Linked DNA regions of Pleomorphomonas sp. PLEO. The protein of the gene in region 1 interacts with the protein of each later gene in a pairwise test. Links are inferred from orthologs where the notes say so. Each region holds a gene or a part of one and is shown on either strand. Other genes may lie near its edges.

The links. Proteins that work in one complex are often made in the same cells at the same time.
Region 2: the proteins of sfsA (region 1) and AB6N07_RS02830 interact in binary tests that used the Escherichia coli proteins (3 or more experiments, as listed by UniProt). The link is inferred for Pleomorphomonas sp. PLEO from one-to-one orthologs.

The regions. Positions count from the first base shown.
Region 1 is NZ_CP166625.1:2,847,184-2,850,990, reverse strand. Bases 537-3,339 are described here. They hold sfsA (DNA/RNA nuclease SfsA), read right to left. Parts: upstream 2,382-3,339; coding sequence 1,692-2,381; downstream 537-1,691. Other genes in these bases: AB6N07_RS13220 (AcvB/VirJ family lysyl-phosphatidylglycerol hydrolase), read right to left, coding at 2,413-3,339; map (type I methionyl aminopeptidase), read right to left, coding at 755-1,585; AB6N07_RS13235 (DUF1178 family protein), read left to right, coding at 537-748. Outside these bases: AB6N07_RS13240 (DUF4139 domain-containing protein), read right to left, coding at 1-256; more of AB6N07_RS13235, read left to right, coding at 506-536; more of AB6N07_RS13220, read right to left, coding at 3,340-3,807. UniProt on the Escherichia coli protein: Binds to DNA non-specifically. Could be a regulatory factor involved in maltose metabolism.
Region 2 is NZ_CP166625.1:651,213-654,670, forward strand. What follows is about bases 503-3,458. They hold AB6N07_RS02830 (glutamate-5-semialdehyde dehydrogenase), read right to left. Parts: upstream 2,642-3,458; coding sequence 1,364-2,641; downstream 503-1,363. Other genes in these bases: rsfS (ribosome silencing factor), read right to left, coding at 503-652; AB6N07_RS02825 (nicotinate-nucleotide adenylyltransferase), read right to left, coding at 753-1,367; proB (glutamate 5-kinase), read right to left, coding at 2,644-3,458. In the rest of the region: 23S rRNA (pseudouridine(1915)-N(3))-methyltransferase RlmH, read right to left, coding at 1-61; more of rsfS, read right to left, coding at 233-502. UniProt on the Escherichia coli protein: Catalyzes the NADPH-dependent reduction of L-glutamate 5-phosphate into L-glutamate 5-semialdehyde and phosphate. The product spontaneously undergoes cyclization to form 1-pyrroline-5-carboxylate.

The sequences.
Region 1 (3,807 bases):
TGGCGCCGTCGAGGGTAACAGAGACGATGGAGCCTCCGGGGTCGCTGACGAGAAGGCTCTTGAGAACATCGTCGGCCTGGTCGGCGGGAATTTGCAGCGCCAGATGGCTTTCACCCGCCGCGAGATCGACGTTGCGAACGATCTCGGCCAGCCCTCCCGACGACAACAGCACGGAACCCACCTTGTCATCGGCAAAGGCCGTGGTTGCCAGTACGAGAGGCGAAGCGGCGCTCAAAAGCGCGGCGGCAAACAACATCGATTTCACGTTGATCTCCCCCGAGACACGGTTGCATCCTATGGCCCGATCCTGCCCCAGGATTGAGATGCCGCGAAGACAGACCTGTGGCGGCTTCGAGGCCTTGAGCATCGCAATCGTGCATCCGTCAGCACGCATGACGATCCACGCACCGGCTAGAGCCTGGCTCCTAGGGGGAACTGCGCTTGACAGGATCGGCCGTCGCGGCGACCTATCAGCCACGACAACACGAGAGACCACGGCCCAGCCATGATCCATTTCAACCTGCACTGCGCCGCCTGCGGCCACGACTTCGACGACTGGTTCGGCGGCAATGCCGACTGGGAGGCAAAGAAGGCCGATTACGCCTGCCCGTCCTGCGGTGTTGCGCATGTCGAAAAGGCCCTGATGGCCCCCAGCGTGGGAGCAGCCAAGGCGTCGTTCGCAGCCGAACCGGGTTGCAACCCGTCGAGCTGCGCCAATCCCGGCTGTCCGATGGCCGCCGGGTGCTGAGAACCTTCAGGCAGCCTTCAGCGGCGGTTTGAACAGGCCCTTCGGCGACAGCGTGAAGATCTCGCAGCCCGCATCGGTGACGCCGACGGCGTGTTCGAACTGCGCCGATAGCGAACGGTCGCGCGTTACCGCCGTCCAGCCGTCGGACAACACCTTCACATGCGGCCGGCCGAGATTGACCATCGGCTCGATGGTGAAAATCATGCCCGGCTTCAGCACGGGACCTTCGCCTTTGCGGCCGTAATGCAGGATATTCGGCGTGTCGTGGAATAGCTTGCCGACGCCGTGGCCACAGAAATCGCGTACCACTGAGCAGCGCTCGCTCTCGACATATCTCTGAATGGCTTCGCCGATATCACCAGTGGTGTTTCCGGGCCGTACGGCGGCAATGCCGCGCATCAGCGACTCATGCGTCACATCGATCAGCCGCTCGGCCGCGCGCTTGATGACGCCAACGCCATACATGCGCGAGGAATCGCCGTGCCAGCCATCAACAATGAAGGTGACGTCGATGTTGACGATGTCGCCCTCGCGCAGCGGCTTGTCATCGGGAATGCCGTGGCAGACCACATGGTTGATCGAGGTACAGACCGACTTGGTATAGCCGCGATAATAGATGGTGGCCGGCAGGGCGCCATGATCGCAGCCATAATTATAGACGAAGTCGTCGATCTCCTGCGTGGAAACGCCCGGCTTGACGATATCCACGAGCTCATCGAGGCAGCCGGCGGTCAACTGACAGGCCTTGCGCATGCCGTCGAAGTCGGCCGCGGTGTAAAGGCGAATGTCTCCGGTGTTGCGCAGCGGAGCGACCGCCGCGTCGACATAATTGATCATCGGATCAACCAACCTGTATCTGGCATTGGAAGCCGAACGGCCTCGTGTTTTCGTCGTCATATACCCAAGCACCGCGCCGAGTACACGGCTGTGTTTCACTATTCTGTCAGAAATCGGGTCGGATTTCGATTCCCTCCGGCGTGATCACGGTGCGCGCCACCAGCATTTCGACGCCGGCTGCGCGAGCCGCCCCCGCCGCCATGGCGTAAGCCGGATCGATATCGGCGGCGAGCTCGAAGCGATCACAGTCGCCGCGCTGTACGAGATAGACAAGGACGGCCCGTGCTCCGGCTTTGACCACGGCGGCAAGCTCGGCGAGATGTTTTGCCCCACGCGCGGTAACGGCATCGGGAAACTCGGCCATCCCCACCTTGCGCGACAAAGTGACGGACTTGACCTCGACATAGCAGGGCGGGCGTCCCGCGCCTTCTAGCAACATGTCGACACGACTGCGCGCGCCGTAGGGCACCTCGCGACGCAGCGTCTCGTAGCCGGCAAGGGTGGGAATGCGCCCCTCAGCGATCGCCTCGGCGACGATGCGGTTGGAAAGGCCGGTATCGATGCCGACCAGCGTAACGTCCACCTCGATGAGCTGCCAGCTCCAGGCAAGCTTACGCTTCGGATTGTCGGAACGGGAGAGATAGACGCGAGAACCGGGCGTCGCAAGGCCGAGCATGGAACCCGAATTGGCGACGTGGGCGGTTACCTCCTCGCCACTGTCCAGAAGACAGTCGGCGAGGAAGCGTTTGTAACGGCGGACGAGCCGGCCGGGAACCAACGGAACGGGAAAGCGCATGACGCCTTGTTCCCCGTTCCCGGCGGCTTCGTCAAGGCGTTGCCTGTGCCTCCACGGCGGTCGACGCGGTGTCCTGCGGAACAAGGCGATCGAGAATGTCCTTGGCGACCGGCTTGTAGTCGTCGTTGAAGTGATGACCGCCGGGATGGACGATCAGGCTGAAGCCCTTGTCTTTCGGCAGGCGTGTGCAAGCCGTCTCATCGTCCTCGCTGCCATAGATGCACTGCACCTTGGCCGGCTCGATTTTCTCGAGGTCCGGAAGCGTCGACGGTCCGTTGGGGTCGGTCTTGCCGCCAAGGATACCTGAGACCTGAATTTCGAACTGCCGCGCACCGGTGAAGGCGAGCAACGAGACGAGATTGACGCTGGCCTTGTGGTCGGCGGGCAGCGCTTGATAGATGGCCGGCAGCGCATCGGCGCCGAAGGAATAGCCGACGAGCGCCACCTTGTGGACGTTCCACTTCTTCGTGTAGGCGTCGATCACCTTGGCAAGGTCGTCGGCGGCGTCGGCCGGGTCGATATCGTTCCAGAAATAGCGTAGCGAGTCGATGCCGACCACAGGCACGCCGGCCTTGGCCAGATAGCCGCCGATCTCGGCGTCGATGTCGCGCCAACCGCCATCGCCAGAATAGATGATGACCATGGTGTCGTGCGTCGCCGTGGCCGGCACCAGGGTGATCGGAATACCGGCCAGCGGCGATCCGTTGTCTTCCTTGCTCACCAACTGCTCGAGCACCGCGCCGTCCAGCGTCCGGCTGGCGACTTTCACGCTCTTGGCCGTGGCAATGCCAAAGCCTGATCCGACCAGTTCATCGACATGCGAGGCCCCGGTTGGGTCGGCGTCGCGGGTCAGATAAACGTCGATCGGGTCGGGAAGGTGCCCCTTCTGAAGCTCATAGACCCAGCCGTTGCCGTCCGCCGCTTTGGCGTGCTTGGCGTCGCTGCACAGCTCCTTGCGCAGCGGCAGCGCCGCGCGCGGATCGACGGCGATCGTGCGGCCGATCGTGGCATCCGGCGATTGGGCGGCCAGCGCCAGGGCGAAGGTGCCGCCGAGATCGCTGCCGACAATCAACGGCGAATGATAGCTGTCGACATCCAGCACCCGCTGAATGTCCTGGCTGACCTGCTCGACGTCGGAGACGAAGTAGACGCAGTCATCGGGGAGCTTTTCCGCTTTGGCGAACGTGGCCGGCGTATCGATACCGACGACGATCGCGCCCTTTGCCGCATAGCGGCGGGCCGTCACGCGATCCCAAAAACCGTAGCCACCGGCGCTCGACAGCAAATAGACGATGCCAGTCGGCTCTTTGCGCGGTGCGATCACCTCGGCGATACCGAGAGTGTCCGTCTTTTCGACCGGCAGGCTGGGGAAAAGATAGATAAATGCGCTCGTCGCTATACCGGCCGCCAAAAGGAGGCCGGTCAT
Region 2 (3,458 bases), 2.2 Mb from region 1 along the record:
CGGCAAGCTCGCGCTCAGGGCCGGCCTTCAGTTTTCCAACAGCGTGAATGGCGATGCGCATAAGTCTCTTCTTAGTCGGGCGCACGCGCCGTACCGGCGGGGCCAGCGGCCCCGCGCGTCGGGGTCATGAGAAGCTTCCGAGCCATTTCCGGACTATCCGCGCCTTCGAAAAGTCTACAGCTTTCCAAGCGGATCGTTCCAGCTCGGGTATCCACTTTTCTGGGTGGATACCTCAACGGCGGCCGGTAGCGGGCTCCGGGTCGGGCGCCCAAATCTTCTCAAGATGATAGAACTCGCGCACTTCCGGGCGGAAGACGTGGACGATGACCGAGTCCGCGTCAATCAATACCCAGTCGCAGGCCGGCTGACCCTCGATGGCGACGGCGCCGAAGCCGGCATCCTTCAGGTCCTTGGCCAAATGGTCGGCGATGGCGCCGACATGGCGAGTGGAGCGACCCGTGCAGATCACCATGTGATCGGCGATCGGCGTCTTGGCGGCAACGTCGATATCAACGACGGCCTCGGCCTTGGCGTCGTCAAGGCTGGCGAGAATCGTATCGAGCAGGGATCGCGGAAGAGGAGTGGCATCGCCGGAGAACGCAGCGACGTCGGCAAAGGAGTTGGCGCTGAAGGCGCCCTCGGTGAAAGGCATGCTCAGGGGTGCACCTCGTGAAATGGTCCGCGACAGCCGGCCCCATGCCGACAACCGCCGATGATTGAAAGGATGAACCTTGACGGTGACGTTTTCAAGATCAGGCTGGACCAATGGCTAAGCTGGTTTGGCGCAGGGCGGTCGATGACAGCGGCACCTTGACGCCGGCGATGAATATCCAGGCGGGGGGGGCAAGGCTTGGCAGCAAGAGGCCGTCACACTCGGCGACGCGCGCGCCGGCAAAAGTACGGGCGGCCGGTGAGGCCAGCGCCGCGAAGGTGGCTCCGGGGCGGTCGATGACCGCGATCGGCACCGTTTGGGCGATCTCGCGCCAGCCGCCCCAGCGGTGGAACGTCGCCCAGTTGTCGGCACCGATGACCAGCACGAAACGAACATCTGGTCTGAGCGCTTTCAGCCGCCGGATGAGGTCGACTGTATAGCGCGTTCCGAGTCGCGCCTCGAGGTCGGTGACGACCGCGCGCGGGTGGTTGGCGACCCGCCGCACGGCTGCCAGCCGTTGGCCGACATCCGGTAGGCCGTCCATCGACTTCAAGGGGTTGCCAGGGCTGACCAGCCACCAGATGCGATCGAGCCCAAGTCTTTGAAGTGCCAGCCGCGCCACGTGGGCATGGCCTCGGTGTGGCGGATTGAAGGAACCACCATACAGGCCAATGCGCATGCCCGGGAATGTGACGGGGAGGCGGGGTGTCGTCACGGTCGCGTCTGGCCGCTGCCGCGCACGCGGTACTTGAACGAGGTCAACTGCTCGACGCCGACCGGGCCACGGGCGTGCATCTTTCCGGTGGCAATGCCAATCTCGGCGCCCATACCGAATTCGCCACCGTCGGCGAACTGCGTCGAAGCGTTGTGCAGCACGATGGCTGAGTCGACACGGGCAAAGAAGCGGGCGGCCGCCGTTTCGTCAGCCGTGATGATGCTGTCGGTGTGATGCGAGCCGTAGGTTTCGATGTGCTCGATGGCGGCGTCGATGCCGTCGACCAGTGCCACCGAAATGATCGGCGCCAGATATTCCGTCGACCAATCGGCTTCGGTTACCGGCACGGCTGCCGGGAAGCGGGCGCGAATTTCCTCAGTTGCCCGGATTTCGCAGCCGCGCTCGTGAAGCGCCTTGAGAATTGGCAGGAGGTGCGTATCAGCCACAGCGCGGTCGACGAGCAGAGTCTCGGCCGAGCCGCAGACGCCGACGCGCCGAAGCTTGGCGTTGACGGTCACGGTGACGGCCATGTCGAGGTCGGCGGCCCGATCGACATAGATATGGCAGATGCCCTCGAGATGGGCGAACACCGGCACCCGCGCTTCGGCCTGGACGCGGGCGACCAGGCTCTTGCCGCCACGCGGAACGATGACGTCGATCGACCCGCTGAGGCCGGTCAGCATCTCGCCCACGGCGGCGCGGTCCTTGATCGGCACCAACTGGATGGCATCCTCGGGCAGGCCGGCCGTCCGGAGACCGGCGACGAGCGCGACAAGGATCGCCTGCGACGAGCGAAGCGAATCGGAGCCGCAGCGCAGGATGGCGGCGTTGCCGGCCATCAGGCAGAGGGCGCCGGCGTCGGCGGTGACGTTGGGCCGGCTTTCGAAAATGATCCCGATGACGCCGAGCGGCGTTGCAACGCGCTCAATGGCGAGGCCGTTCGGCCGCGTCCAGGCGGCGAGCACACGGCCGACCGGATCGGGCAGGGCAGCGATTTCCTCCAGCGCCTTGGCGATGGCCTCGACGCGAGCGGGATCCAGCGTGCCGCGATCAAGGAAGGAGGCGGCAACGCCATTTTCCTTCATGGCCGCGACATCGATGGCGTTGGCCTTGAGGATGTCGGCTTCGCGGGCACGAACCTCTATGGCCATAGCGGTCAGCGCCGCCGCCTTTTCTTGTGTTGAGGCGCGGGCAAGGCGACGGGCGGCGACGCGCGCGCGCCGGCCAATATCGGCCATCAGGTCGTGAACGGAAACGTCGGTCAATGCAGTCATGGTCAGTCTCCGAGGTCGCCCTTTAGCACGAGGTCGTCGCGATGGATCATTTCGCTGCGGCCGGGTGCGCCGAGGATATCTTCGATTACCGTCGAGTTCTGGCCGCGAATGCGCCGTGCATCGACGGCATCATAAGCGACGAGGCCACGGGCCAGCTCGACACCGGCTTCATCGACAACGATCACCGTGTCGCCGCGATGGAAATCTCCATCGACCCGGGTCACGCCGGGTGGCAGCAGGCTGCGCCCCTGTTTCAGCGCCCGGACGGCGCCGGCGTCGATCGTCAGAACGCCGGGCGCGTCGATGTGACCGACGATCCAGGCCTTGCGGGCGGTGACCGGGTTGGCTTCGGCTCGGAATAGCGAGTGTGGCCCACCGGCGTCGACACGGGAGAGCGGCGCCGCCACTTTGCCGGAGGCAATGATCATAGCCGTGCCGGCGACTGTGGCGATCTTGCCGGCGTCGATCTTGGTCTTCATTCCACCGCGCGACAATTCGGAAGCCGCGCCGCCGGCCATGGCTTCGATCTCCGGTGTGATGCGGTCGATCACAGGGATCAGAGAAGCGTTGGGGTCGACCTGAGGCGGCGCCGTATAGAGACCATCGATGTCGGACAAAAGCACCAAGAGATCAGCGCCCATCATGGCGGCGACACGGGCGGCTAGCCGATCATTGTCGCCATAGCGGATCTCGGTGGTGGCTACCGTGTCGTTTTCATTGATGACCGGCACGGCGCCGAGCTTCAAGAGCTTGCCGAGGGTGGCACGGCCGTTGAGATAGCGGCGTCGCTCCTCGGTATCGCCCAGGGTCAACAGAA